DNA from 3 places in the Paenibacillus vandeheii genome. Region 1 is predicted to be linked to each of the others. Evidence: riboswitches for the same ligand, from Rfam matches in the RefSeq annotation. Region 1 holds a riboswitch; each other region holds the start of a gene.
The links. Region 1 has a riboswitch for S-adenosylmethionine ahead of P5G61_RS25680 (methionine ABC transporter ATP-binding protein). Riboswitches for the same ligand answer to the same signal wherever they lie in the genome.

Region 1 (10,433 bases):
ACCAAACATAATTCGCTCATCCAGCTTGCCAAAATGTTCAATTACCCGGCCTGCCAGACCCTTTTCACGTCCTAGTGGGAAAACGATATGATTCAACCCGGCCAGGTTATGCAGATGAAATGAGGGTTTGGAGAGCACTTCTTTTTGAAAATAAGGATGCTGCACCACCCGGCTCTCGATATAGTTCTGCTCATTAATAATTAACGCCACACTCAGCAGCGAGCTGCATCGCTCCAGCCAAAATCGTTCCCAGAACGGTGTCATGAACGCCGATACATGAAAATGGGACAACAAATGAAAACAGCTCCGGCCGATCCGGCGGCTGTTCATATACAACAGAAGCTGGGGATACGCATCCTGAAAAATGAGTGCATTACAACGCTCCAGCAATCGGTACATGTGTTCACGGTCGGTTTGATTTTGCAGATTGTGCATAAGATCACTCTGAAGATCGGTCATATGATACCCGCCGTTGCGGGACACCATATGGGCAAGCAGGGCCCAATGCAGCTCTGGATACTGTTCATAACATTCCAGATATGCTGCTGTGCGAGTAATGTTACTGCGGTTGTTTTCCTGCGTTAATGTTTTGATCTCTTCCAGAATAATGCAGTCCTCTTCACAAACCAGTGCGCTAAGCGTATTTCGGGCAAAAGCACTTTCGTTTCCAGGCAGCAGGCGCTCCACCTCAGCTTGTAAGGTTGCAGCCATATTGGAGTCCCAATCCATATCACGCAAGGGATGACGAAGCAGTGTAGAGGCCTGCCAAGCCGCCTGTTTACCCCGCCACACTTCCCGGGCCGCACCTGGGATGGATCGGACCATCTGCAATATTGAACCGTGATGGGCAGACTCGGAGGCATTCGTTTTAATGGAAGTCATGACATGACATCCTTTCCTGATCATCTGTATACTGCTTGTTTTTAATGCTGTTGATTTAAGTATGCGCTGAATATTTGACTTCCACTCCGCAATTTGCTTCACTTAGAGAATAAGACAAGGTATAGAAAGGAAGATGCTGTGATGGAAAAGATAACATCCAAACCGGAATTCGATGTGGCGATCCAATCTCCGCGTTTAACTGTTGCCGTATTTAAGGCGGATTGGTGTGGTGATTGCAAGTTCATCGATCCCTTTATGCCTGAAGTTGAGGAAAAGTTTGCACGTGAGCTGACTTTGGTTGAGGTCGATGTGGATCAGGTGGGGACAGTGAGCGAAGAGCAAAATATCCTTGGCATTCCAAGCTTTGTAGCGTACACGGATGGCCGGGAACTCGTTCGATATGTGAACAAACTGCGCAAGTCGAGAGAAGAAATTGAGCAATTCCTGCAGCGTGCAGTTGAGGTATATAACACAATCCATAAATAAAGCATGACAGGTTCACCTTGTTAAAGGTTATAATTAAAGGAACGCCATTTCTCTTGAAATAGGGAAGTGGCGTTTGTATTTTTAACATTTTTCGGGGAAGCTAATGATGTACATAGGTCCTAATAAATGGCGGGTCAACTTTTCGACAGACGTTAACATTTTGTCACAAAGCGCGGCGTCAATGACACATTTATCCGGTATAATGAATTTAGTTGTGAAATAAGTGTCAAAGTATCGAATCAAGCGGAGGATGTAGTTCTTCGCCATCTTAAACCAACAGCGGGTGAGAAAAAAATTGAAGCACTTAACCTTGTTTAAATGGTTAACCGTATTAACTTGTCTTGTCATGTTTCTGGCTACATTTGGCGGAGGCGTAGTAACCCGAACGGAATCAGGCCTCGGCTGTGGCGCAGAATGGCCTTTATGTAACGGAAAACTTGTGCCTGCGCACACTGTTGCCTCACTTATTGAATTTTCCCATCGCGCTGTAAGCGCACTGGCAGGGCTATTGTCCATAGCCTCTTTTGTAGCATTTTTGCGGTTTGGCAAATCACGCCGTGACCTGCAATTATTTTCATTGTTAACGCTGATATTTGTTATCGTCCAGGGAATTATGGGGGCCTTTGCCGTCGTTTTCTCCCAATCTTCCGCAGTCATGGCACTGCATTTCGGCTTTGCACTGATCGCCTTTGCCAGCTCCTTGATGATGGCGCTTGGTATTCGGCAGGAGGTTCGCCACGGTGGATTGGAACGACTCAATCGATATCCGCGGGTCAGTAAAGGTTTTCGTAATCTGGTGTGGTTCTCCACGATCTATACGTATCTCGTGGTATATACTGGGGCATTCGTGAGCCATACGGATTCGGCAGGAGGCTGTTCCGGCTTTCCGCTCTGTAACGGACAGATTATTCCTGAGCTCTCGGGAGGCGTGGCGGTTGCTTTCGCTCACCGGGTAGCGGCTGTTTCATTAGTAATTGTCATTGCAATCCTCGGTCATTTTGCGTATCGCAAACATCCTGATAACACAGAGCTAAGAGCGTTAGGTGTCATTTCGGTTGTGCTGGTTCTGTTGCAAGTGGTCATTGGTTTTGGACTGATGCTTACAATGAATCGCCCGGAAGTGTACATGTTCGTGGCGCTGGCGCATATGCTCGATATTGCCATTTTATTCGGTGTACTAACCTATATGAGTTTCCTGGTGTACAAGTTGCATCGGCCCGTTAACCGGTTCTAATATATCCGAATTATTGTAGTTCAGGGGATGAATCCAGTGAAGTTCACCATCCGATGATGTACATCATTGGACAGGTGAACTTTGTTTGATGTGAGGCGTGTCAGGGCACCCTATTGTAAGCAGCGGTCATACGTTTACTCTGATTTCCGATTTTGTTTAAATATGATGAATTATGATTATTTTGATGATCTGATGAGTGGAAAGAGGAGGCTATATATGCTGCGAACGTTGCTGGGTGAAAAGCCGCGTAAAAACGAAGGGATACTGAAGGATGCAATAGAGGCAATGGCGGACACGCTTGAGTTATTTCAGCGACAGATGCATGTGGACCATGATCCAACCCATGATTATCGTAAACTGTATGTGTGGACCCAGGGACTCATCTCCTCGTTGGATGAACTGGAGCAAAGTTGTTTTGCTGCTTCCCATTTTCGTCAGAAAGTCAAAGCGGGCTCTACGGATGATATGACGTTACCCGAAAAAGCGGAGTATGCCCGTTATGTCTACTTCTATAAGGATGGCTTCATCCGATGTTTTGCCATTCTGGATAAGTTAGGTACAGTGTTGAATGAAATATTTGAGCTGAATACGACCAATGTTAAAACCCATTTTTCTTATTTTACCGTATTAAGACAGTTCGGATATGACAAGCTGCATCATGATCTTGCCAACGAACTGATCCAGATCAAAGACTCTTACCGTGAGCCAATGAGCAAATTGCGCAAACGAAGAAACATGGAGATTCATTACATGAACTCCGAAATGCAGGATGATCTGTGGCAGCTGCACCAGACTTTGCAAGGGAAAGTGAAGCTGGAGGATCTGGATCAGCATCTTTTGGAACTCCGCCAGGGTGTGGATATGGTATGTGAGACGTTAAAAGCAGCCTATGGCTACATCAACAAGAAGTGGCATAAGCAAGGAATAACTCCATCCGGAAAGTAATTAGTTTGAAATATTTCCCTTTGACAAATCGGAATACTTGGATTATACTGAGTTCCTGATCGACAGTTAGATGGAATTAACAATTATGACATTAATATTATAACTACTGAACTTATAAATTAAATATTTCTTATCGAGAGCGGCGGAGGGACAGGCCCGATGAAGCCCGGCAACCGATTTATAACTGCATGACAGCTGTGTCATTCTTTATAGATGTTAGGTGCTAATTCCTACAAAATGTGTGCAAGGCACAATTTTGGCAGATGAGAAGGTATAATCTTTCACGTGAAGAGCCCTTTTTGTTTCTGCAAAAGGGGCTCTTTTTTTGCATCGAAGGGGAGTTTTCCTTTCATTCGGGTAAAGATACATGTAAGCAGTGGGAAGGAGCAAGTAATTTTGATTGAATTAAAAGGTTTAACCAAGACGTACGGTAAAGGTTCAAAAAGTACGACGGCCTTATCGGATCTAAATTTGAATATCCGCAAGGGTGAAATATTCGGAGTTATCGGTCATTCCGGTGCAGGCAAGAGTACATTGATCCGTTGTATCAATTTGCTCGAACGCCCGACGGCCGGTGAGGTTTGGGTGGATGGAATCAATTTAACCAGTCTGGGCAAGACCGATTTGCAACAACAACGGCGTAAGATCGGCATGATTTTTCAACACTTTAATCTGTTATCCTCAGCTACGGTATATGACAATGTTGCTTTTCCTTTGAAGCTCGTCAATACACCCAAGGCTGCAATAGATCGCAAAGTGAAGGAAATGCTCGCATTGGTTGGATTAGAGGACCACAGCAATAAATACCCGGCTCAACTGTCAGGCGGACAGAAACAAAGGGTGGGTATTGCGAGAGCACTCGCGAGTGATCCGAACGTGCTGCTGTGTGATGAAGCCACATCTGCACTTGATCCCCAGACCACCGATTCGATTCTCAAGTTATTGCTGGATATCAATGAAAAGTACAACCTCACCATTGTTCTGATCACCCATGAGATGCACGTGATTCAGAATATCTGTGATCAGGTGGCGGTTATCCATCAGGGAGGCATCGTGGAGCAAGGTCCGGTGACGGAAGTATTCCTCAAGCCGCAGCATGCAATCACGCGTGACTTTATGATGCGGGACCATGAGGTGGGAATTGCATTGGAAGAGACTGCACTGGCGAGTGCAGATGTTTCATTGCAGACGGACGGATCTTCTAAGCTTGTGAAAATATCCTTCCTGGGCAATAAAACCTATGAGGCGATTTTGTCCAGAACGGTTCGCAAAACAGGAGTGGATTTCGCCATTTTGCAAGGCACCATTTCGACGATCAAACAAGTTCCTTATGGGCAGCTGACCGTTCGGTTTGAGGGACAGTCAGATGAGATTAACTTCACCATTCATGAGTTAATCGCCCAGGGACTTGATGTGGAGGTGCTTCGTTAAATGGATTTTTCAACAGTACGTTGGGAAGAAATCGGTAAGGCTTCAATTGAAACCCTGCAAATTCTGGGAGCATCGGGACTGTTCACGATCATCATTGGTTTGCCGCTGGGCGTATTGCTGTTCATGACAGCAAGGTCGGCTTCAATCAAGTCTCAAGTGGTGTACACTATACTATCGTTTATTGTAAACATTTTGCGCTCAGTGCCATTTATCATTCTGATTGTTGCACTCATTCCGTTCACGCGTTCACTGGTCGGCACAGCTACAGGCGTACTGGGTGTTATACCACCGCTCGTCATTGCCGCTGCTCCATACTTTGCCCGGTTGGTGGAAACTACACTGCGTGAAGTGGATCGAGGCGTCATCGAAGCGGCACAGGCGATGGGAGCTTCAACCGGACAGATTGTAAGGCGTGTGCTTCTGCCAGAGGCATTGCCGGGTCTGTTAGCCGGAATTACCATTACCATCGTTACCCTTGTCTCCTACACGGCGATGGCGGGAATGGTTGGTGGTGGAGGGCTGGGAACATTGGCAATAAATTATGGCTACTATCGATATCAGAATGAAATTATGATTATAGCTGTTGTATTTATGGTCATTCTGGTGCAAGTGCTTCAGATGGCTGGCGATCGTTTGGTTAAATGGTTCACCAGGAAATAACACATATATAGCATTTGCCTAATTCGGTATCGATTTGGTGCAAAATGCAAAAAAAATTATTGGAGAAGGGGTTTTACACATGAAAAAATGGTCTTTTGCTCTACTAAGCATGTTGCTGATTGCGGTTCTTGCGGCTTGCGGAAACAACAAGGATTCCGACAGCGGCGCTGACAATGCTGGAGGCGCACCGCGCACCGTCGAATTGAAAGTGGGAGCATCACCTACACCACATGCGGAAATTTTGGAAAGCATCAAGCCTGAACTCGAAGCACAAGGCATTCGCTTGCAAATCGTGACTTTCAATGATTATGTTCAACCGAACCAGCAGCTTGAAGATAAACAACTGGATGCGAACTTTTTCCAACACCAGCCTTACCTGGATACAGAGAACAAAGAACGTGGTTTCCACCTCGTTGCTGTAACACCTGTGCATGTTGAGCCATTTGCTGGCTACTCCAAAAAAATCAAATCATTGGATGAGCTGAAAGACGGCGCCAAAGTAGCAATTCCGAATGACCCGTCCAACGGTGGACGTGCACTGTTGTTGCTGGCCAAAGAAGGCTTGATTACGCTCAAAGATGACACCAATATCGTTTCAACGATTCAGGATATTACAGCCAATCCAAAAAACCTGGATATCATCGAGCTGGATGCAGCCATGATGCCTCGCCAATTGGATGAAGCAGACCTGGTCTTCATCAACGCCAACTACGCGCTGGAAGCCAATCTGAACCCGGAGAAGGATGCGCTGTTAATTGAGGACCTGCAGGGTAACCCATATGCAAACATCCTCGTATCCCGTGAAGATAACAAAGATGCAGATGCCATCCAAAAACTGGCTGCAGCCCTGCATTCCGAAGAGGTTAAAACATTCATCAAAGAACGTTATCAAGGTGCTGTAGAACCTGCGTTTTAAGTTAGATGATTAAGCTATATCCATAAAACAAAGTAAAGGGCCATGTATCTCTGAAAAGAGATGCATAGCCTTTTTTTATTGCTTTGCTTCTTAGGGTAGATCATTCCATTATAGTTATGTTTTTTTTGTCTCAGATTGCTGTCCAGAATTGCGATAATAGGATAATTCGTTCTGTTCAGCATACTGCTGTTCATCCGCATCTTGCAGATAGGCCTTCTCAGTGGGGGATAGCAAGGCTTCATCTTTCTTCGACGTTTTTATTTTGTATCTGTTCCAGGTCAATAGTCCAAGAACTAAGACGACGATAAAAGGCCACCCTATTTTTTAGCAGAACCAGTATGCTAAATTTTTGGCCCGCCGTATAACCAATTCCGCCAAGCAGAATGCTTTTGAGTCCCACGGTCGATGTTTTGTCAGTGGAAACATCATAATCTTCGTAAGTATAACCTGTGTTTATACTAAGTCTGTTAAGAACCATTTCTTCAAATGCAAGGCGACTCTGTTGAAAGTTGGCCGTTTCTGTGACAAGAATGGCGGTGATGTATCCTTCTCGTGTCAGGAGTTTTACGTTGTAATTGACCAAGGATTGCTGATATGCATCCTTGAAACCAAGAGAATAAATTAAACGATGCTTGCTACTCTCATACGTGGGTTCAATTTCCCACCCTGTTACGTACATTTTATCTTCAGGTGCTGCATTTCTATTTTCTTCTTCTGTGCCCCGAATATAACTGCTTAACAGTTCATTGGCATCCAGATTCTGCTCACTATCATCAATATGACCTGTTCTAACATACTCAAAAACTACATACAAGGAACCAAATTGACTATCGCTGTATAGACTTCCAATTTCATTACCATTAGGTTTTGCCCCCATGTTTAACATCGATCGTTGTGTATTGGCTTTGTCCAGAAAAGAATGATTTTCCTGTAATTCTAAAGTGGCCTTATCATCCAGGGATACGGATGTTGGTCCGTCGATCCAGTCATACTCATTGGGTGCTTTTTCGGTTTTGTTTGTTGCGGATACCTGTACTGCAAAAGAGAAAGTTAACAAACTTACTAATACAAGTGCAAGAATAAATCGTTTGTTTTTGTTTTTCATAGCGTGATCCTTTCGTGGTGGTTTGGAAAAGATGATATTCAATCTCAAATCTAATAATGAATTTATGTATTTGGAACTTTTTGTTTAAAAAATAAGGACCTAACGACAGTAACATAGGTGTTAAGTCTGATCAAGATATATTTGGTTTTAAAGTATTATGTTTCCTGTATATTTAATTTTGCCTGGAACCAGGATAGTATTTAGTCCTTAATTTACACTTTCTTGCAAATGGTACAGATTGGTGGGAAACGCGAGTTGTAGGGGGATGATAAATCTTTTATACTGGATGAGTGACTGCTCTTTGAAGAGGGGGATGAACGTGAAGGGAAAGATAGCCCTCATAACGGGAAGTGCCAAAGGTCTTGGTAAAATGACAGCTCTCAGTCTGGCGGACCAGGGGTGCCATATTGCCCTGAATTACGTCCATAGCCGTATGGAAGCTGAGGCTTTAGAGGCTGAGATCATAGCCAAGGGTGTGCGGTGTATTGCCGTCCAGGCCGATATTTCCAAGACAGAAGAGATCACGATGCTGGTTGCACAGGTCGAAGAGAAACTGGGCAGCATTGATATTCTGGTGAACAACGCCGGTCCGTTTGTCCGTGAACGTCGACTATTTGCCGAGTATTCGGAAGCTGAAGTTCAGATGCTTGTGCAAGGAAACCTGCTTGGACCGATGCTGCTGGATCAGCGTGTATTGCCGGAGATGCGGCGCAAGCAGTGGGGCAGAATTATACATTTTGGCTTCAGTCATGCGGGAGAAGCAAGATCATGGCCTCATCGAGCGGTGTATGCTGCGGCGAAGGTAGGTCTTGTTTCATTTACAAAGACACTTGCTGTGGAGGAAGCTCCTTACGGCATTACGGTTAATATGGTATGTCCGGGTGATATTCGCGGTGCCAACAAGGAAAAAACGATTGATGAGATGGCAGGAATTACCGACGAGGAAACCCCAAGAGGACGTCCCGGAAGTGGTGAAGATATTGCGCGAGTGATCACCTATCTGTGTCTCGATCATTCCGATTTTATAACAGGCAACATTATGGATGTATCTGGAGGACTTGATCCGATTCGTCCCAACATCCTGCGTGAGGATGGCGAAGTGCGGACTTAGGCGTGAATTGACATGCAAGGTGAAGAAAGAGCAGGGCCACGGGAAAAAACGACTTTCTTCATTGCACAAAAAAGAGCCCTCCGCTTCATGCGAAGCGAAAGGCTCTTGAGGTTTATTTCGTGAAGGATTGATTAGAATACTTGTACGACTTCTTCGACACCTTCAACTTCTTCAAGAAGGGCGCGTTCAATCCCGGCTTTTAAGGTAATGGTGGAGCTTGGGCAGCTGCCGCAGGCACCGACCAGTTTCAGCTTAATGATGCCGTCCTCCACGTCGACCAGTTCCACGTCACCGCCATCGCGTTGCAGGAACGGACGAAGTTTGTCAAGCACTTCAGATACCTCATCGTACATGGTGCTTTGTGCGTTTTCGCTCATTTTTTTCAACTCCTTTCCTCACTATATTATATTACAAATGGCCATAAAATAAAATGGTCAAACAAAGCAGGTGAACCTACATGAGACCGATTATTGAATTTTGTGCCAACAATATGCATTTTGGCACAGATGAAGTCATGGATCAACTGGAAGAAAATCCAGACTATGATGTGATAGAATACGGCTGCCTCAGCAACTGCGGCCAATGTTACATGACTCCATTTGCACTGGTGAATGGCGAGCTAGTCATCACTGACAAAGTAGAGGATTTATATAACGCCATCTTGGCCAAAATTGCTGAAGCCGATGCCTGGAGTGAGCTTGATCTCGATTAACCGAGATGACGCTTGGACATCCAGAGCACGCCGCTTTTTAAAATACGAGGCACACGTCCCATCATGGACGTTTTGCCCATCAGCCCAAACCCAGCCTTCTTGCCGAGTGCACCGAGTGTGCCACGAAGCTTGAGTGGCTGAGGATTGGGCTTTTCGCCTTTCCAGAGGGCATGCTGAATATGAGCGATTTGTTCGCCCTGTACTTCGGCAGCCTGACCGCTTGGTGCATAAGGTACGCTGGCGCAGTCACCTACAACATAGACATCCGTATATTCTGGAATTTGATAATATTCGTTCAGTACGACACGACCTTGTGGGTCCTTTGTCACATCGAGATCCTGTACAACTTTTACGGGCTGAATTCCGGCAGTCCAGACTACCGCATCCGTTAGAATTTCTTCATCCCGGTTGAAAATGGCATGTGGTTCAACACGTGAAATGGCGATATGTCCACGTGTCTCGACCTGGTGCTCGTTAAACCACTCATGAACATAAGCGGACAAACGCTGCGGGAAAGCGGATAATACACGTTCACCACGGTCCAGGATGCTGATGTTCAGATCCGGTCTGCTCTCACGAAGCTCGGCAGCCATCTCAACGCCGCTCAATCCACCGCCGACGATATGCACGTTACCATACGCTTTGACTTCGTTAAGACGAAGGTAGGTTTCCCGTGTTTTGCTGAAGCTTTGAATGGTACAGCTGTATTCCTCGGCTCCAGGCGTATTGTGGAATCGGTCTGTACATCCGAGTCCAATCACGAGCTTGTCATATTCCAGCGGGTCCTGGCCTTCAAATTCAATCTGACGCTGTTCCAGGTCAATCGAAGTTACTTCTCCGTAACGGTAAGTGACTTTGTCGCTCACTGGAAACTGGATGCGCAGGTCATAGTCGGATACGGTCCCTGCTGCGAGTGCGTAATATTCTGTCTTCAATCCTTGGAATGGGCTC
Region 2 (10,433 bases), on a different contig from region 1:
GATTATCTTGTATTTCATTACCATTTCTGCCTTTGAAATCAGGGTGATGGCAGATGTCACCGGATTATATTTATTGGAAGGAACTCCAGTATGGGCCATTGTCATGGTATTTATGTGGGTCGGCTTTTATTTGATCTCAGGTGGTGTAAACCCCATGGCTCGCTTATATGAGATCATTTTGCCCATCACACTTATTCTTTTTGTGCTAGCCATTTTTCTGAGCAGTGAGCAGTTTGAGATTAATAATTTGAGGCCTGTGTTGGGAGAGGGGATTATGCCTGTTCTCAAAGGAATTAAACCTACGACACTGGCATATACGGGTTATGAAATCATGTTTGTCATTATGGCTTTTATGAAAAATCCGGAGAAGGGGAAGAAGGCCATGGTCTGGGGGATCCTTATTCCTATGGGAATCTACTTCATTACCCTGGTTATGGTTATCGGGAGCTTATCCATTGAAGGCATGAAAACAAGAACATGGCCAACCCTTGACTTGATGCGCAGCTTCGAGATTGAGGGGTTGGTCTTTGAAAGATTCGAATCCTTGTTGCTGGTGATCTGGATTATGCAGATTTTCTCTACTTTTACGATTACCCATTATGCTGCTTCTCTCGGATGTTCACAATTGTTCAAGAAAAAAATGATGCCATTTCTGATTATTTTGCTTCCCATCACTTACATTATTGCTATGCTTCCACAAAATTCAAACGACACGTTCAAACTAGGAGATACTTGCGGAAACGTTTCTATTTATTTGTTTGGTGTTGTACCGCTATTGCTTTTGCTACTGAGTATGATCCGTAAAAAAGGAGGAAAGCACAATTGAACAGATTCATAAGGAAATCAATCATGTTGTTCACGTTGTTGCTGCTCGTTTTTACCTCAGGGTGCTGGAGCAGTAAAGAGATCGAAGATTTGAGTGTTTATGTGGGTGTGGGATTGGACTTAGCCGAGGAATCCAAATTTGAAAAGAGCATTAATGCACAGGGAGGTCACTATCCCAAAAACAACAATTTTACAGCTACCGTACAGATTGTTCCACGGATCGGGCCAAAGCAAGAAAATCAAAAGAATGCCGGGGCTTCCGAGGGGCAATCTTTTTTAAACGAAAGGTTAACCGGGGACTCCCTGTTTCAGATTTTTCGTCAGTTTGCTCTGAGAAGAGACCGGCCACTTATTGGTCATCATTTAAAGGTCATTGTTGTTTCTCATGAGTTGACGAAGAAATACAGTCTTGAGCAGCTGCTTGATTTTATTTTGCGAGATAATGATATCCGTCCCAGTTCCCTTGTTATGGTGAGCCATGGAACAGCCCTGGAAGCTCTTAGCTCTAATGAGCCGGGTGAAATCCCAGCCTTTTATTTAAAGGGGGTGGTGGCAAATGCTTACCGCTCCAACAAGATTCTTCCGGCAGTAACTCTCGCAAAACTGGACGGGAAAATGCAGTCGGGATCAAGCTTTTTGTTGCAAAATGTCCTTACAGCGGAAGGTGAACATAAATTCTCAGGGGCAGGGATCTATAAAGGGGAAACGAAAAAATGGGTGGGCTCCTTAAACCAGATCGAACTTGAAGGATTGTCATGGATTACAGGGGACGCTCAGGCCGGGGCTGTGAAGTCGTATGCTAAGCCTCATGGACACACGGTAACCTATGAAATTAAGTCTACCAAGACGAAAATAACGCCAAAAGTCCAAGGAGATGATATTTATTTTCACGTAAAAGTTGAATCGGAAGGCCAACTTATGGAAGATTGGAGTTCTCCAGAAATTCCTTCAACAGATACGTATATTAAGGAATTGGAGGGACAATTCGCTGATACAGTTAAAGAACAAATACAGCAGGTTTTGAACAGAATGCAAAATACGTATCGGGTTGAAGTGGCCGGATTTGGAGAGCAGTTGCGTATCAAATATCCGAAGGTATGGAAAAAGGTCAAAAAAAATTGGGATGAAACGTTTAGTCAGATTCCCGTAACCTATGATGTCAAAATCAACATTATAGATGCTGGATCATCGACGGATTAAAGATGAAGATGTATATATAGTTATTCCATAATATTTAATTGTTGACACAACCATGATAGATCGCTATATTTATAAAAAATCATTTTCTTATCCAGAGAGGTGGAGGGACTGGCCCTTAGAAGCCTCAGCAACAGATCTGAAGGATACTGTGCTAATTCCAGCGGGTGAACAGCCTGATAGATAGGAGCGTTTGTTTTTATTTGTCAGTTACGGCGCACTCTTCAGGAAGAGTGTGTCTTTTTGTTTTTCTGGATGAAGAATTAGGGGAGCAGGCATGGATAACAACAAAGATACAGGGCATTTTCAGCGCAAAATGCAAGCACGGCATGTGGTCATGCTCTCACTTGGTGGAGTTATCGGTACAGGTTTATTTCTTAGCTCGGGTTATACCATCCAGCAGGCAGGACCGATCGGAACGATTCTGTCTTATCTGATCGGAGCGATTGTCGTTTATCTGGTCATGCTCTGTCTGGGTGAACTTTCGGTTCATATGCCGGAGACAGGTGCATTTCATAGCTATGCGGCTAAATACATTGGGCCGGCAACAGGATACACCGTGGCTTGGTTGTATTGGCTAACCTGGACGGTTGCCCTCGGTTCCGAATTTACAGCGGCCGGTCTGCTGATGCAGCGCTGGTTCCCTTCTGTGAATGTTTGGATCTGGAGTGCAGTGTTTGCGCTCATGATCTTCCTGTTCAATGCGTTAACCGTTAAATTTTTTGCGGAATCAGAGTTTTGGTTCTCATCGGTTAAAGTCCTTACGATTGTGGTCTTTATTATTATTGGTGCGGCAGCCATGTTCGGCATTATTCCAATGGCAGATTCGGAACCTGCCCCTTTTCTAAGCAATATTACAGGTTCAGGGTGGTTTCCAAATGGGGCTACTGCGATACTAATGACGATGCTTGCCGTAAACTTTGCGTTCTCGGGCACGGAATTGATCGGAATTGCAGCCGGGGAGACCGAGAATCCGGAGAAGATCATTCCAAAAGCGATCAATACCACGTTGTGGCGTTTAATTATCTTTTTTATTGGAACGATTGTTATTCTCTCAGCGTTATTGCCGATGTCGGATGCCAGTGTTCTTGAAAGTCCATTCGTGGCCGTGATGGAGCGGGTCGGTGTCCCTTACGCAGCGGATATAATGAATTTTGTCATTCTGACGGCGATTCTCTCTGCGGCCAACTCGGGTCTATACGCTTCTTCGCGCATGCTGTGGTCACTCGCGGATAAAAAGACGATCTCTCCGTGGTTTGCCCAATTGACCAAGCGCGGTGTACCGCTGAATGCACTTCTGATTAGCATGGTCGGGGGCGGTCTGGCTTTGCTGTCCAGCATTATTGCCCCGGGTACTGTGTATATTACGCTGGTGTCCATCTCAGGCCTCGCGGTTGTTGTGGTGTGGATGAGCATCAGCGCTTCACAGTATATGTTCCGCAGGCAATATATTCGAGAGGGTAACTCGGTAAAGGACCTGGTTTACCGAACGCCGTTTTATCCGGTGGTACCGATTATTTCGTTTGTATTATGCCTGGCTTCATGCATAGGTATTGCCTTTGACCCGACACAGCGAATTGCGCTGTATTGTGGGGTTCCATTTATTGCAGTATGTTACGCCGCGTATTATCTGACAGAACGTGTGAACAAGAAAAGAGGACAAGTACATGACGCAAGCACAACAGACTAACCCCATAGAACAGATCCTACGTAAACATCCGGTCATGATTCTGGATGGAGCGCTGGCCACGGAACTCGAACAGCATGGGTGTGATCTGGATGATCCACTATGGTCGGCTCGTGTATTGCTCGAGAATCCAGATGTTATCGTTCAGGTCCATGCGGATTATTTCCGCGCAGGAGCCGACTGTGCGATTACATCCAGTTATCAGGCGACGGTGGATGGCTTCCGCAAGAGAGGAATCGGAGAGCAAGAAGCGTTAGACCTGATTCGCAAGACGGTGCAGCTGGCTGCACAGGCAAGAGATGACGTATGGGCAGAAGTGCAGGACGGGGGATTTGAAAACACGGCAGTTAAACCGGAGGGCAATCTGGTAATCGGCACGGAACGTCAAACGTCTGATTTGGAGACAGGGGTCTTGGCTCGGCCACGACCGATGGTTGCTGCATCCGTTGGGCCCTACGGCGCTTATCTAGCTGATGGATCGGAGTATGTCGGTCACTATGGTGTCTCGGACGAGACGTTAAGCGCGTTTCATCGTCCACGGATCACAGCCTTGCTGGAAGCAGGGGCGGATATTCTGGCCTTTGAGACGATCCCATCCTTGCAGGAGGCACAGGTATTGATCGCTTTATTAAAAGAATTTCCGAACGCCTATGCATGGCTCTCCTTCTCATTAAAAGACGGGACAGCGATCAGTGAAGGCACGCCATTGGAAGAGTGTGCACGATTGTTAGGAGCTGAACCTCAGCTTGCTGCGATTGGGCTGAATTGTGCTCCCATGGAACTGGTAACGGAAGCGGTCGGTATTCTGAGCCGTGCCAGCGATAAACCTGTTATTGTGTATCCGAACTCGGGAGAAGTATACGATGCAGCAACGAAGACGTGGAGTGGACAGGGTACATGTGGCAGTATGAGTGATGCTTCGGAGGCATGGGTTGCTGCGGGTGCAAAAATCATTGGCGGCTGTTGCCGTACTACGCCACATCAGATTGGCGAACTTGCGAAGAAGTGGCGGAGCTGAAGGATATCCAGCCGAGCCAGACCTGCATGGAAAAGCCCTTTCGTATCTTATAAAGGATACGAAAGGGCTTTTTGGGTGCTTTTTTTATAATTACTTATTCTCTACCTTAATGGTTCCTACAGATGTGCTCAGGGAAAGCAGAGGTCCACCGCCGTTGATATCACTCTTTCCCCTCGAAGCACCCGAGACCTTGCCCAGATCCGTTTCCGCTTTTAGTGTGTAAGCCAGATTGGAAGGCAGCAGGGCAGTGATGGTACCTAACTCAGTTGAAGCTTTGAGCTGGCTTCCATCGTGCAGCTGATTCAGATCAAGACGGATGGTACCTGCATCGGATTTGATGCTGGATTTGCCTTGGACTTGAATGTTGTTAAGATCAATGGAGCCTGTGTTATTGGCAAGCTCATAGCTTCCCGTTAAACCTGCAAGTGAAATATTGCCAACTTCTGTAGAAATCTCATATTCAACGATATTGGCCGGAGCCTCAATTACATAGTTTACGATGAAATGGGAATTCCCTATATTTTTATCGGCCCATGACCAAAGATCGGTTCCCGTTTCATCCTTGGGATGGATATCAACGGTGGTTGTGTTCCCCTTGGTCGTTAAGGAGACTTCTGCATTTTGAGCCAGTTCTTCCAATGTGGATTCACCGGTACGATTGTTCAAAGCCTGAATGTACGTACGGACTTGAAGTTCACCATCTTCACTGCTCCGCACCTCGATATTTCCTACAGGATGATCAACAACCAAGAGACTGGATGCGGATTTCTCGCTGACTTGATCAAGTTCCTTATCTATAGCATTATTACTAATCAGCTTCATCCATGGGGACTCGGCGCCCTGGGCGTTTCCGCTCTCTGATGAGGAGTTGAGGGGATTATTCGTACAAGCCGCAAGTAAGCCAACGGAGCCTAGGGCGGCGACCAGAAGCTTTTTGTATACGCTGTGCATGAGCACTCCTTCTTTCTACATGTTATTCGACGACAAGAATACGCGGCGATGCCTGACGAATCACTTTGGACGATACCCAGGATCCAAGAGCTGCGGCAAGAATACTTAGACAAGCAAAGAGTATAATGCCTCCCCAGTTCAGAATGAGAGGAATCTGTACAATCCCGTATCCCGATAGGACTTTTTCAAGTAACAGGGGGAGAAGGTATACGCCTACAATGACTCCAAGCATTGAACCAATCAGAGCTAATGCAACTACTCCAGTAGCAATGGAGAAACGGATTTTTCCAGATGTCATTCCAATCGACTTATATATGCCATACGTCTTGCTCTCTTTGCGAATACTGATCCGGCAGGTGCTGAAGATAATGATAAATGTAACCAAAATGAACAGCAGACCAATTAGAGCCATGGGGTACACAAAAATGCTTGCAGCTTCTGCATAAACAGAATCCAGCAGCGTTTTTTGCGTGACGATGGAAGCAGAGTCTTTGAACCGCTCATTCAATTGGTTAGCAATGGCTCCTGCCTGTGAAGGATCGTTGACATTGATAAACGCGACATTTACATCTCCGTAATCCGGATTCACGCTTCGAACCGCTTGAGCTGTGATTCTTCCGGATACCGACAAGTCGGAGATGGCCTGATAGATGCCCGAAATCATGAACGTGCGCTTCTCTCCTTCAATGTAGAGATCAATGAGATCTCCCATATCCTTGTTGAACATCTTGGCAACACTAACCCCGATTGAAATTTCATTTTCGAGTTCCGGATTGTTTCCTCTCAACGTCTCAAAACCAAGATCTTGATAGCTTCCATCCAGTACTCTTAGATAAAGACTGGTAGACTGGCTGGCCACGTCGGTTGAATCATCTGGAAGGATAACTCCGGTGATGTTCCCTTGCCAGCCCACATTTTTGATGCGAGGGTCTTCTTCCAATACGTTCTGCAGCTCTGCTCTCGGAAACGTAGTTTTGTTTACAACGACTGCGGCAATGTTAGCATTGTCATAACCCCATTTGGCCGCCGTCTGATAGATTCCGGTAATGCTGGTCAGTACAACATATCCAAGGACAAGCACAGAGGCAGCCATGGTGGTTAACAACAGCATCAGTATGGAGCTTTTGGTATTCTTGATCAGATTGCGTATGCCAATAACGGCTGCAACAGGCAGTCGGGCAAATCCAACCCGGCCCGCGAGCGGGGAATTCATTCGGCGTGCCAATCGGGTGTTGTCCGTTTCCGACATACCATAGCGAATGGCCTGCACGGGTTCAATCCGGCGTGCCTTTTTGGCATACAACACAACGAATAAGATGACCAGAGCAAATAGCAGTATGCCGATCAACATGGCGGCTCCGATGCCTTCCATCGGTATATCATTATTGCCAGCCCGAAGAGAAGAAACAGAAATATGGATAATGAACTTGGATACAAAAACGCTCAGCGCAACGCTTGGAAGAACGGCGACCAGGGAAAGCAGCGTATATTGAATGACGTATGTACCAATTGTTCTTCCAGAGGTCAATCCCAGTGATTTGAGGATACCTATCGTTTTGTAATTGGCCAAGATGGCATCCGAGATCGTAAATCCAATAGTGATGAGGGCAATAACCATCATGACGGCTCCCAAGAAAATCATAATGAATCCAATAATCTGATTGATGATCAGATAGAAGGAAGAGATGCTCTCAAACTCCATCTTGGTTTCCAGAAATGGTGCACCCGTCTCGCTGGCATAACGCTCCCAATAGCTGGAATTCGTTTGATAATCGTCAAAATGTATGCCCATCATATGATTATCTTTTCCTGCGAGTGTCTGAAAATCACTCTGGTAGTCTGTACTGTTCATCCAGATTCTTGCCGTATTGGTGAACGGTGCCCCATAAGGCACATCAACCACAATTCCGGAAACACGAAGATTAAGGGTGGTCGACCCGGTCTTGAAATTAACGGTATCTCCCACAGCCATATCATAGCCATTCGCCATGGAAGTGGGAATCCATATCGTCCCCTGTGCTGGAGCAGAGCTCTGTGTACCGCTTGAGAAGACCAATTCATCCACAACCCATGGCGGTGAGGGGGTATTCATCATGTACAGATACAGGTTGGGAATATCTGTGCCTTTGAAGGTGATGCCAGACAGCGTACGGTAAGTCAGCAGAGGTGAGACCTCAACTCCGTCTTGGGCAGCCCACCAGTCATGCACGGCTGTAGGGTCATTCAGCCCTTTATCGAACGTCAGTATTTGATGAGACCCATTGGTTCGGTTGTGCATTTCGTTAAATAGGTTACCTGTATTGGCCAGAATGATGACCGCAGTGGATACCAGAAGGGTCGATAGCAAAATGAGCAGGGTGATGAACCCGTTTTGTATTTTGTTTTTGTTCAGGTAGGAGAGGCTCAGTTTCAACATGGCAGCCATAAATTACTCCTTTCCCGATACAAACGCGAAGACCATTGATTCCCGATCCTGTATCTGGTGTTCGTCATATTTGTCAAACTCGAGGATACCACCAACCTTGCCATCCCGGATAAAGATCAGACGATCAGCCCGGCACGCTGCCTGGATATCATGTGTAACCATGACGACCGACTGTCCCTTCCGGTTGATATCGGTCAGGATATCCAGTACCGCTTTCCCGTGGTCATGATTAAGGCTCCCGGTGGGCTCATCCGCAAAGATAATGTCAGGTGAATTAATCAGTGCGCGTGCGATTGCTGCCCGTTGCTGCTGTCCTCCCGATGTTTGGGAGGGAAGGCGGCTGTTCTGTCCATCAATATCCATTGCCTTCATGAGATGGGAAGTACGTGCCTTGATCTCATTTCTTTTACTACCGGCAATATATCCAGGCAAAGCAATGTTGTCCTGAATGGAAAGGTCGGGCACCAGGTTGATGCTCTGATAGATGTAGCCAATTCTACGAGTACGGAATTCGGACATTTCCCTTTCACTATAGGTATCAATGCGCTGATCACGGAAGTAAACCTCCCCGGCTGTCACTTGGTCCAGTCCGCTCAGCAGATATAACAGCGTGGATTTGCCTGAACCAGAATTGCCCATGATGACCGTGAAGTCCCCTTCATAAATATCAAGATCAACATTGCGTATGGCATGATATTGCTCGCTTCCAGTATTATATGTCTTGCATAAGTTTTGAGCGTGGATAATGGTTGTTTTGGTCAAGTGGATCACTCCCTATTGCAGTATACAGTTCATTCTAAAGAGAGGATGTTGAGGAAGAATTATCAAATTATGAATAAAGTATTACAGTGCGCTGTGGGGAAGACAGTGGAAACATCACTTTACCGCTCAGCAGATTGGAAGAGTGAACTGAAACAGGGTACCCTGACCCTCTTTGCTTGAAAAGGAAATATGTCCTCCGTGCGCTTCGATAATGCTTTTGCAGATGGACAGTCCGAGGCCGGTTCCTTCCTGTACATTCCGTGAGGAGAATGAGGAGTTGCCCCTGAAATACCGCTCAAACACAAAAGGCATATCTTGTGCCCTTATTCCCTGCCCAGAATCAGCAATACTGAGCTGGAATTTCCCTGAATCCAGTTCTGTATTAATGCGAATGGAGTCTCCCGGAACGGTATGTTTGAGCGCATTGGATACCAGGTTGGACAGAACCTGTTCAATTCGTATGGAGTCCATTCGGATGAGAACATTGGGGATGTGCTCAGGTTCTTCATAATTCAGGCCGTTCATTCGTACGATATGTCCGATGGGCTTCAGCATGGTTTCAAATGCAGAAAGGCTGTAAACCTCACGCGGCTCCACTGAAATCTGGCCGAGCTCCTGCAAGGCATGTACAAGCAGGTCCTCAACGAGACGGGCCGTTTTGTCTGTATGGGTACGCATGATTTCCATATACTCCATCAGCGTCTCCTCATCAGAGCACAATCCTTCAAGAATGGCTTCTATGTATACTTTTACAGTTGTAATCGGAGTTTTGAGTTCATGGGATATATTCGTAATCAGTTCTTTTTGTGCCTTCTCCTGTCGAATACGCTGCTCACTCAAATGCATTATTTCGGTGCGCATCAGATCCAGCATGGCATACAGTTCGCCCATCTCATCTGTCCGGTTGTACTGAATCTGCTCATCATACTGTCCTTTGAGAATCGATTCAGCATGTTGCTTCAGTTGTATGATAGGGGCCAGCACTCGTTTTCTGATCTTGCGCTTCATAACGATCAGGAGAAGCCCCAGGAGGAGAGAGATCATGAACAGGGTTCCCAGGACAAAAAAAGTGAACGTGGAAGACTTCTGAACGATGACAAGCGACTGCGGAATCGTAAAAATGGCATTACCGATTTGTCTGCCCACCGGGCCGTCCATAACAGGAAAAGCGATGTTAAGTGAATTGCTCCCATCCATAGCTTCTAAAGCATGATTCAGATCATAATGCAATTCAGATCGCAGATTAATCTTTCTGCCCTCGAAGGAAGGAGTGGAGGATAGCAGCACCGTTCCGTCCAATCCGACATAGTCGAAATCAACCCTGCTTTTTTCGGCGAGGGAACGCAACTGTTCCTTGATATTGGAATCATTCAATTGATCATGGGTTTGCTCCAGTTGAAGCAGAATGGGGTTAACCCTGAGTCGAACCTGATTGATTGCCAGATTGGACTCACCTGAATGTCTGCCTATAAGCAAATCAAGAAAGAAAGCGAGGCTGCATCCAATGAGAATAAACAGGAGAGTTAATGACGTTTTGAGCCAACGTTTGGTCCAGGTGTGTAGTGACA
Region 3 (10,433 bases), on a different contig from region 1:
TTCTAACCATAATGATGCTGGATCATTATCTATATAATAAAGAAATACTATTTTTAGCTAGCAAAATTAAGACCAGGCAGAAATTACAATTCGCCTGGTTTTTCTTATACACAAGAATACATTATTATTATGGTCATACTCTGCTACTCGCTACCTACTCACCTAAGTGGGGAACTTTGAGTCTAGTTCTTACTATAATGCAACAGATCTTACCCTTCTGTTAACAGACCTACAGAGTTACCTCCCCTGCGGACATATTTTAAGAGCCCGCTAAACTCTCCTTAAGGAGTAGTCTGCGGGCTGGTTCCCATTCTTACACATCAAATGATCCGTATCGATGGGTCAATAATTAACCTATTCGTATTAGTTCTGCATAACAAAATCTTCATGAATGGCGTTCTCTTCATCAAACGTGCGCAGGATATCATATCTTGTGTTACGCTGCGCCGGAATATAGCCCGACTCCCGAATCAGTTGTGTAATCGAACTAATGTTGACTTTGTACGTCGCGCCTGCAGCAGATACCACATTCTCTTCAATCATGGTGCTACCAAAGTCATTGCAACCAAATTCAAGTGATTTTTTGCCGACTTCAGGCCCCATCGTTACCCATGAGGATTGAATGTTTTTGATGTTGTCGAGTACCAGTCGACTGATCGCTACCGTCTTCAGGTACTCTTCCGGTGTCTGACGCTCCAGCTTCAGATTCGTATTATCCGGTTGGAATGTCCAAGGAATGAACGCCAGGAATCCTTCGGAATCATACTTGTTCGCAATGCACTCATCTTGAGCTTCACGTACACGAAGCAGATGCAATGCGCGCTCTTCCATCGTTTCACCAAGGCCGATAACCATCGTTGCGGTTGTGTTCATACCGATACGGTGAGCTGTCTGCATCACGTCCATCCAATCGCGCCATGAACCTTTCAGACGGCTGATTTTGCGGCGTGTACGGTCATCCAGGATTTCGGCACCACCACCAGGCAGGGAATCCAGTCCCGCTTCGTGAATCGCACGAACAACCTCTTCCAGAGTAAGACCGTCGGATACTTCAACCATTTTCATAATTTCAGCAGGAGAGAAGGAGTGCATCGTAATATTAGGAAAACGCTCCTTGATCGCTTTAAGCAGGTCCGTGTAATAGCTAAACGGCAGATTCGGATTCGTTCCGCCCTGCATCAGAATTTCGGTACCGTTCACGTCTTCGGTTTCCTTGATCTTCTGGAAAATGACTTCATCGGGAAGTACATACCCTTCCTCAGAGCCAGGTCTGCGGTAGAAAGCACAAAAACGGCAGTACACATCACACACGTTCGTGTAGTTGACGTTACGCCCAATAACAAATGTTCTGTATGGTTCGGGATGCATGCGTTTTACAATCACATTGGCGGCTGCCCCGATTTTGTCTACTTCATTCGATTCAAACAGCTGAATCGTGTCTTCCAAGTCCAAACGTTCGCCCCGAAGGGCTTTATCTAAGATACGGTCTACCGTACTCATCGTAAAAAAGCCTCCCTCATGAAGAGAAAATAGTATCACGATCCGTCCCAACTTGTTCATATAGATGAAAGTTTTGGTGGCAACATCGCATTTCTGTACTCCACATATCGTAACACAGGTTACATGTGAAAAAAAGCACCTTATGCGCAGGTGCTTTAAAAATTAATAAAAATGTTTACATATGGTATCTATTTCATTTCTTTTTCAGGCGCGCTCTAACACCCTTGTTTCAATACTACCGACTCTACGAGTCCTGAAGTGCTTGATCCAGATCGGCAATCAGGTCATCGATGTCTTCCAGTCCAACCGAGAAACGCAATAATCCGTCCGTGATTCCCCGATCACGACGAACCTCAGCCGGCATAGCCGCATGAGACATCATCGCAGGATAAGACAAGATACTTTCAACCGCACCCAAACTCACGGCAACAATTGGCAATTTCACACGGTTAAGTACAGCCTTGGCCCGATCGCCTGAACCGACGTCAAACGACACGACCGCACCATACCCGCTTGACTGACGTTCGTGAGCTTCACGGCCGGGATGATCCAGCAGCCCCGGATAAAATACAGCCGTAATATCACTGCGTCCACTGAGCCAGGCTGCCAGCTTGGCAGTGCTCTGTTCACTGTGTGCCATGCGTGCACCCAAGGTCTTCATGCCGCGCATCAGCAGCCAGGATTCCTGAGCACCCAGCACAGTTCCCAGTCCATTCTGCAATTGTTTGAGCTGTCTTCCCAGTGAATCCGTCCGTGCAACAGCTAAACCTGCCAGCACATCACTGTGTCCGCCAAGAAACTTGGTGGCACTATGTACGACAATATCCACCCCGAGCTCGATTGGACGTTGGTAGTAAGGTGTCATAAAGGTGTTATCAAGAATGGAGATTAACTCCTGTTCCTGTGCCCAAGAGGTGACCGCAGCAATATCCGTGATCCGAAGTGTCGGGTTGGATGGTGTCTCCATATAGACTGCCTTCGTATTCGGTTTAAGCGCTGCCTTTACTTCCGCAATATTGGTCATATCCACAAAGGTAGTCTCAATCTGCATCCGGCTCAGAATGGAAGTAAGCAGTCGATATGTACCTCCATATACATCTTCCGTTACAATCATGTGATCTCCTGCGGAGAACATCATGAACACACTGGAGATGGCAGCCATGCCGGAGGAATAGGCGAATCCGCGTGCTCCACCTTCCAATAATGTAATGTAATCCTCCAATGCCTGACGAGTCGGGTTACCCGAACGGCTATAATCATGTTGAGGCGGATTGAAAATATCAAAATGATGGAATGTGGAGGCCTGGTAAATCGGCACGCTGGAAGCCCCGGTTGTTTTATCGATTTCGTCACCGAAATGCAGCAGCTTGGTATCAAACTTCAGGTCGGAATGAACATTCCGATCAGGATTGTTGGCATTATTGTTTTGCTCACTCATGATGCGCTCCTCCTTCAATCTCCTGCTGTGCAGCTGTGAGTGCATTGCCCAGATCGGCAATCAGATCTTCGGCATGCTCGATCCCTACAGAGAAGCGCAACAGACGGTCATCCACACCTACAGCGTCACGAATTTCAATCGGGATATCCGCATGGGTCTGTACCGCAGGATAGGTCATCAACGACTCTACACCCCCGAGGCTTTCCGCAAAGGCAATCAGCTTAATATGACGCAGCAGCGGTTCAACATAACGGGCATCCTTTACTTTGAAAGAGAAAATGCCTGTGTTCCCACTCGACTGTTTATTCTGTATTTCAAATCCGGGATGATCCGACAAACCAGGATGATACACTTCGTTAACGGCTGGGTGTTCCAAAAGATACTTGGCAATCGTCAAGGCATTATACTCATGCCGCTCCATACGAAGAGCAAGTGTCTTCATACCTTTCATCAACTGATAGGAGTCGCTTGGAGACAACACTGCACCAATGGAATTGTGCAGGAATGCCATTTCGGCCGACAATTCTTCCCCTTTGGTAATAATTAATCCGGCAAGGACATCATTATGACCACCCAGATACTTGGTGGCACTATGAATGATGATATCGGCACCGAGTTCAATTGGACGCTGGAAGAACGGAGTCAGTAGTGTATTATCCACAATGGTCAGCAAGTTGTGGCTCTTCGCCCAGGAGCAAACCGCTTCCACATCCGTAATCATCATTAGTGGATTGGTTGGTGTCTCAATAAATACTGCTTTTGTGTTCGGCTGACGGATACTTTCCAGAGCTGCAAGATCATTGGTATCTACGTAACTTGCTGTCACACCGAATCGAGACAGGATGCGTTCAAGCAAACGATACGTTCCCCCGTACAGATCCAGCGATACAATGAGATGATCTCCTTGACCGAATAAAGCAAAAATCGTTTGCAAAGCCGCCATGCCGGAGCTACAGGCAAAACCTGCATCCCCCGACTCCAATGCCGCCGCTGCTTCTTCCAATACTTTACGGGTGGGATTGGTCGTACGGATATAATCAAACCCCGTGCTTTGTCCAAGCTTCGGGTGGCGAAACGCAGTGGATTGATAGATCGGAAAATTAATGGCACCCGTTACCGGTTCATTGATGGACCCGATTTGAGCCAATCGGCTTTCGATTTTCAACTTGTTGTCTTCCATTGCAGCATCCTCCTGTAATGTCGATTAAATTTGCGGACCAATATCGTAAGGCGTCTCTTGATACACATAGTAATTGAGCCAATTAGAGAATAATAAGTTTGCATGTGCCCGCCAGGTGGCTGGAGGTACACAGGAAGGGTCGTCATTCGGGAAATAATGTCTTGGCAGAGCAATATCCATGCCTTTGGATGCATCCCGGTCATATTCCCATTTTAATGAAAGCGGGTCATACTCGGCATGTCCGGTAGCGAAAATTTGTTTGCCGTCTTTGGTAGCGACCAGGAAAATACCGGCTTCCTCCGATTCAGCCAAAATTTCGAGATGTTCATTCTTTTCAATATCTTCACGGCGCACTTCCGTATGTCGGGAATGCGGAACGTTAAATACTTCATCAAATCCACGCAGCAAAGGCACGTTGGATCTGTTGATCGTGTGTGAGAATACGCCAAAACATTTTTCATCCAGCGGAACCTTTGGAACTCCGAAATGATGGTATAAACCCGCTTGGGAAGCCCAACATATATGCATGGTCGAAGTCACATTGGTTTTGGTCCATTCGAAGATCTCCTGGATTTCTTTCCAATAGTTCACGTCTTCAAAATCCATTTGCTCTACAGGAGCTCCTGTAATGATCATGCCGTCAAAACGGCGGTGCTCAATCTCGTCAAAGGTTTTGTAGAACAGGTCCAAATATTCCTGGGATGTGTTCTTGGACGTATGAGACTTCGGATGAACCAGAACGATATCTACCTGAATGGGTGTGTTACCTACCAGACGAAGCAATTGAGTTTCTGTCGTTTCCTTAGTAGGCATCAGGTTTAATATAGCGATACGGAGCGGACGAATATCCTGCTGATAAGCGGATGTCTCGTCCATGACAAAGATGTTCTCTCCTGCGAGTACTTCCTTGGCAGGCAGTGTGTCTGGAATTTTGATTGGCATAGTCGTTCTAACTCCTCCTTGTGCATAAATAGATGCAGCCACTGCGGGTGCGATACGATTCGCTCCGTACAGTTATAGACTGCCATGAGCTTGCCTGCAGGCGCTGAATTGCAACCACATTGCTGGCGGCAAGCTCAAGTTCCTTAGCGAAAATCACTGCTGAGAAGTCGGTGCATATAACAAAGACCTTCCTCGGATTCCGAGAAAGGTCATATGTAAATAGATATGCGCCTCTCTCATCTCTCAGTTACAACAGTGTCAACTTGGACACTTGGTCGCTGCAAGAATTAGCACCGTGCGGTATACCGCCGGTTGCCGGGTTTCATCGGGCCAGTCCCTCCACCTACTCTTGATAAGATTTCGCTTTATTTAATTGTAAAATCTAGTGTGGTTCACCGTTTACTTTAAAACATTAATCCCCTCACGTCAAGGTGTAGTTCAATGTCTGTTCATCTGGATCGGAACCGTTCGTCAGCCGTTGTCATACACTGCTCCAGGGCGCGAAATCGACACATTTTTGCGCTTGAAAGGACTCTGTACCAGCGGTATACTAGACAAGTGTTGTAAACCCTTATGTGAGAGGTGACATATTCAATGGATGGCGACCCGAGGCCTGACTGGCAGCCGAATTCCGACAAACTGCATAGAGAATTGATATCAGCATGCCGGCAGCGGGACGTTACTTCCGTTTGGTTATAAAGCGAACGCAGTCCTGACTTCCAGGATCCGCTGCCGACCGGCTGATCTGTTCTTTTTGCGCCCATATTGATGAAATCCGCCCATTTGGCGGGTGCAGAAGGAGTAGATGAACAATGAAAATCCGGTTGGTAAACAACGGTGTATTTATTCCGGTGGATGACATTCAGCAGGCGCTGACTCCACCAGCGGAGGGATTTTACTGGATTGATGCGGACGTAGACGATTTGGCGGTACTTCAACCGCTATTCATGATGCATGATCTGGCTGTAGAAGACTGCTTGAGTGACGAAGAACAACGTCCGAAGATTGAAATTTATGAGAGCCATTATTTTATTGTTATTAATAGCATTCGTTTTGATGATGAAGAGATTTTTTTACGTGCCGTCAACCTCTTCCTTGGCAGACACTTTATTATCAGTGTGACCAAACAGAAAGTCAGTGAATTGAGAACATTGAAGCCGATCCTGTGGGAACAGGAGATCAGTACGCCGGATAAGCTGTTGTATCTGCTGGTTGACTTGATTGTTGATAATTATTTTACAGTTGGTGACCGGATTGAAGCGCGCATTGAGAAGCTTGAAGAAGATATCCTGATGCATACCAAGAAGTCTCATCTGAATGAGATTATCGGGCTGCGCAGTGAGATTCTATGGCTGAAGAAAGTACTGGGACCTCAGAAAGAGGTCATTAATACACTTAACAAAAAAGATCTGCGTCTTATTGATGATCAACTGCAGAAGTATTTCAGTGACATTTATGAGAATGCTGTGAAAATATCCGAAACCTTTGAGACTTATCGCGACTTGATGGGGAACTTGCGAGAAGCTTACCAATCCAGTATCGCCAACCGGGCGAATGAGATCATGCGTGTGTTCACCGCCATTACGACGGTATTCATGCCGCTGACGGTCATCACCGGCATCTATGGTATGAACTTTACGAACATGCCTGAGTTGAACTGGAAGTATGGTTATTTTGTGGTCATTGGCCTGATGGTGACACTGGGCCTCAGCATGTTCTTTATTTTCCGCAAAAAAGATTGGGTTTGAACTAACAAAGACGAAGCGCTCCTCATCTGGAGAAACGCCTCGTCTTTTTTTGTACGCTTATGAATGACAACTACCGATCTATGTTCAATCTAGCCCGCATGCTGCTCCGTCTCTGTGTGACGACGAAACCGGATTCGAATCATGCGCAGTCTTTCGTAAACCTGCTCCAGATTGCCTCCGCCAGGCTTCTCTTCTCCATACACTTTATGTAACACAGGCTTCAGAAACGTATCTCCCAGCTCCTCGTAGGCGCTCCACACCGCTTCTTGCTCTTGTTCAGGCATGATAGCGAGTTCCGCGTCCAGCAGACAATCTGTGTCATACCCCTCCAGATCCAGTGTCTCCAACAGCTCAATTAGCTCCCGCCGGGATAATCCGGAACGATTCACGATCTCTTCCAGCGTATGCCCTTCCTTCATGCCTTCGAGTACCTGCTTGCGTGTAGTGAATTTGTCTAATTCCTGCTTGTATTTCTGCTCTCTCTGTTTGTACAGCCAGCTCTCATATTCCTGTTCTTTCAGCACCGTATACACCCACTCTAGCGGAAAAGACGTGGAACGTTCCAGTGCATTCGTAAGCTCCAGCCATTCAGCTCCGTACTCGGACGCTTTACTCTCTCCTACGCCAGGCAGTTGCATCAATTCATCTATCGTTTGTGGAACAAATGCACTGATCAGGCGCAACAGCCGATTCGTTGCAATAAAATAAGGGGCCTTCCGATCAGACGCTGCTCTCTTCCTGCGCCATATGCAAAGATCCATATACAGCCCCTCATTGCCATATAATTCACTGTAACAATGAAGACGCTGACCGCCATAGCTGCGCGACTTCAAATCATCATTTTCGTGAAACAAACCCTGCAGCAACGGACGATACCCTTCGCCCATCTGTATCGCTAACTGATGACGATAAACATGCAACAGTTCGTCCCAAGAGCTTCCATCATACCAGATAGCATCTACACGATCTCCTTCCTCATATCGGCTCCATCCCAGATGCCACTCCCCTTCTTCTTCACCAATCCACAGCTGAGCATGCTCTTCATTCTGACCTGACATTCTGGATAACCTGTTCATGAAAATGACTTCCATTTCTTGTCCCTCCTTCAATAGTTCAGCTCGACACAGTCTGTATTGTGCTATCTTGAACAGCACAAAAAACACCTCTCCTGCAAAATCCATGCAAGAGAGGTGCTTCCTCATTAACCGTGCTATGCTGTTGCTCATATATTACCACAATGGAAAAATTCGTCAACCATTAGTTTATAAAGCTATTTACTTGTTCAAAGCCAATTTTGCCAGCGCAAGTGAACCGCACAATCCCGCATTATCACCAAGTCCCGGTGAAACGACATATTGGTCAATTTTGGACTGAAGTGCAGGATGCTGAACGTATCCGGCGAGCAATTCCTGCAATTTGCTGCGAACCATTGGGAACAGATGCTCCTGTTTCATTACGCCACCACCCATTACAATTTTCTGCGGAGTGAGGATCAAAACATAATTCATCAAAGCATGCGCCAGGTAATGCGCTTCAATCTCCCAGGCCTTGTGATCGGCTGGCAGTTCGTAAGCCGGTTGTTCCCAACGTTTATTAATGGCAGGACCTGCAGCAAGGCCTTCCAGACAGTCTCCATGATAGGGACAGAACCCTTCATACGTATCTGCGGGATGTCTGCGTACAATGATGTGTCCCATCTCTGGATGTGACAAGCCATGGACCATTTTTCCACCTACAACTGCACCTGCTCCAATACCCGTTCCAACCGTAATATAAAGACAGCTATCCAGGCCTTGTGCAGCCCCCCAGGTTGCTTCCCCGAGTGCTGCACCATTTACATCTGTGTCGAATGTCATCGGTACATCAAAGTGCTCCTTGAGCTTACCAATCATATTGTACTGTCCCCAATGTGGTTTCGGTGTTGTTGTGATATAACCATAGGTCGGACTTCCTTCAATCGGATCAATCGGACCAAATGAACCTACACCCAAAGCTTCAATGCCTTTACCTTCAAAAAAAGCAATGACTTGAGCCATCGTCTCTTCCGGTGTCGTCGTTGGAAAGCTTACGCGTTCAAGAACTTCTCCTTCTTCCGTACCGATACCACATACAAATTTGGTGCCTCCAGCTTCAATTGCGCCTAAAATCGTCATGTTAGTCACACTCCCAAGTAGTTTAAAATTAAAATGGATCTTCCAATCTGCTCTCTGAACGAAGGCATGGTTAATCCAGTTCAGCAGCTTCGAGCTTGGCCAATCGCTTCAACAAAGACTGCTTCCAGCTGTCGGACAGCGTTGAAATGGCCAGCAACGCACGCATACCAACCGCATCATGCTTCCCCTGATGCATAATTCGATTAGCTTCCAGAATGGTCATTGATGCAGGGTCCGTGCTTATTCGTCTGAATATTGCAGAAGAAGTTACCTCGCCCTCTTGCAATACTCGAAAATAAAATCCGGTATGTCCGCTCTCCTGAAAATAAACTGGCAGCTCTTTGTAATCATACCGGGCACCAAGCTTGAAGCAAGGCTGTCTTGGCTGGCTGACCTGTACTGTGGCTCCTCCCAACTCATACACATCACCAATCCGGACTTCATCCTCCATACAGCCTTCAACGGTTAGATTTTCTCCACAAGCCCCCCAGTCCAGCTTGCGATCCATCAGTTGTTCAAGCGCCGGATAACGACTGTAATCGTATACACAAACCGCCTTATCCGGTCCGCCATGATGCTCCAGATCCGCCTGACCATCTCCTGTCATTCCGGTGAATGACAGGAAGACCGGGCTGGATATGGGATGCTTCACAATGCCGCTCATCACTTCGCGCTTCTGACCAGGTAATGCCTGAGGTTGCCCCACATTTACAGCTAGTACAGCCGTCTTGCTTTCATCTGGCTTCCGGTTGTGTGTGAGTGTCATCTGATCATACCTCCCATAATAGCTTTCTTTTAACGAACAGAGCCACCAAAAACAAGCGTATTACTTAACAAACGGCCCGGGGAAGTAAGCATTTTGCCGCCAGCGTACATGCCTGAAGATGCTCCACCATCCAGATTCATTGCCTGCTTGGCACCGAGCTTCTGCATGACAGCAGCCCATTCTTTGATTGTCGCTCCCGAAACGGTAGCCAGCATAACCGAACCGTCGGCCATAATGGCAATACCGCTTCTTGCGCCGGAGGCATTAAGAATTTTGGTATCCTTGAAGCCCTCACTCGCTGGATTTACGGCAACTTTGCCGTCTTTCACCAGACGCGGACCTGCGCCCACAGCGGTGACTACATCTTGCCAAGGAATCTCTTTGCCTGCTGCGTTGGTGTATTTATAATTCATCTCTACAGTTGAACCAACGGTGAAGCGGTCCGACGAAGATTTCTGATTTCCCGTGAAGACCAGCACCGAGCCATTCTTCGGAATAGCTACATTGGTATTGGGTACTTTCTTGGTGACAATCCCTTTCTCCATCACAACGGCAGTACCTCCCTTGAACCCAACGGTGGATCCCCGCTCTGGCGTGTATAACATCGTAATACTCGCATTTGCGGAAGGGGTTCGGTTGATAAAGGTCGCATACCAACTGCGTGATTTCCCTTCTGTATCTGTTACTTTACCCGTGAGACTCACTT

Region 2: another riboswitch for S-adenosylmethionine. It lies ahead of mmuP (S-methylmethionine permease); the one in region 1 lies ahead of P5G61_RS25680 (methionine ABC transporter ATP-binding protein).
Region 3: another riboswitch for S-adenosylmethionine. It lies ahead of metA (homoserine O-acetyltransferase MetA); the one in region 1 lies ahead of P5G61_RS25680 (methionine ABC transporter ATP-binding protein).

What each region holds. Positions count from the first base shown of each region.
Region 1 covers NZ_JAROCD010000014.1:195,334-205,766, reverse strand. Annotated here, with positions in the region: gene P5G61_RS25700 (DUF2515 family protein) at 1-882, opposite strand, end outside; gene P5G61_RS25695 (thioredoxin family protein) at 1,024-1,368, shown strand; gene P5G61_RS25690 (COX15/CtaA family protein) at 1,652-2,602, shown strand; gene P5G61_RS25685 (Cthe_2314 family HEPN domain-containing protein) at 2,819-3,547, shown strand; SAM riboswitch class I at 3,675-3,817, shown strand; gene P5G61_RS25680 (methionine ABC transporter ATP-binding protein) at 3,944-4,978, shown strand; gene P5G61_RS25675 (methionine ABC transporter permease) at 4,979-5,638, shown strand; gene P5G61_RS25670 (MetQ/NlpA family ABC transporter substrate-binding protein) at 5,718-6,554, shown strand; gene P5G61_RS25665 (DUF2167 domain-containing protein) at 6,793-7,659, opposite strand; gene P5G61_RS25660 (SDR family oxidoreductase) at 7,979-8,770, shown strand; gene P5G61_RS25655 (NifU family protein) at 8,902-9,147, opposite strand; gene P5G61_RS25650 (YuzB family protein) at 9,228-9,482, shown strand; gene P5G61_RS25645 (NAD(P)/FAD-dependent oxidoreductase) at 9,479-10,433, opposite strand, start outside.
Region 2 covers NZ_JAROCD010000013.1:28,679-39,111, forward strand. Annotated here, with positions in the region: gene P5G61_RS23950 (spore germination protein) at 1-826, shown strand, start outside; gene P5G61_RS23955 (Ger(x)C family spore germination protein) at 823-2,025, shown strand; SAM riboswitch class I at 2,110-2,212, shown strand; gene mmuP (S-methylmethionine permease) at 2,300-3,712, shown strand; gene mmuM (homocysteine S-methyltransferase) at 3,690-4,727, shown strand; gene P5G61_RS23970 (DUF4097 family beta strand repeat-containing protein) at 4,818-5,678, opposite strand; gene P5G61_RS23975 (ABC transporter permease) at 5,701-8,094, opposite strand; gene P5G61_RS23980 (ABC transporter ATP-binding protein) at 8,107-8,865, opposite strand; gene P5G61_RS23985 (sensor histidine kinase) at 8,992-10,433, opposite strand, start outside.
Region 3 covers NZ_JAROCD010000012.1:199,317-209,749, reverse strand. Annotated here, with positions in the region: gene P5G61_RS23720 (YhgE/Pip domain-containing protein) at 1-37, shown strand, start outside; gene mqnC (cyclic dehypoxanthinyl futalosine synthase) at 364-1,500, opposite strand; gene P5G61_RS23710 (trans-sulfuration enzyme family protein) at 1,745-2,938, opposite strand; gene P5G61_RS23705 (aminotransferase class I/II-fold pyridoxal phosphate-dependent enzyme) at 2,931-4,118, opposite strand; gene metA (homoserine O-acetyltransferase MetA) at 4,143-5,060, opposite strand; SAM riboswitch class I at 5,294-5,419, opposite strand; gene corA (magnesium/cobalt transporter CorA) at 5,873-6,808, shown strand; gene P5G61_RS23690 (HRDC domain-containing protein) at 6,898-7,899, opposite strand; gene P5G61_RS23685 (ROK family protein) at 8,083-8,961, opposite strand; gene P5G61_RS23680 (MOSC domain-containing protein) at 9,032-9,727, opposite strand; gene P5G61_RS23675 (phosphodiester glycosidase family protein) at 9,757-10,433, opposite strand, start outside.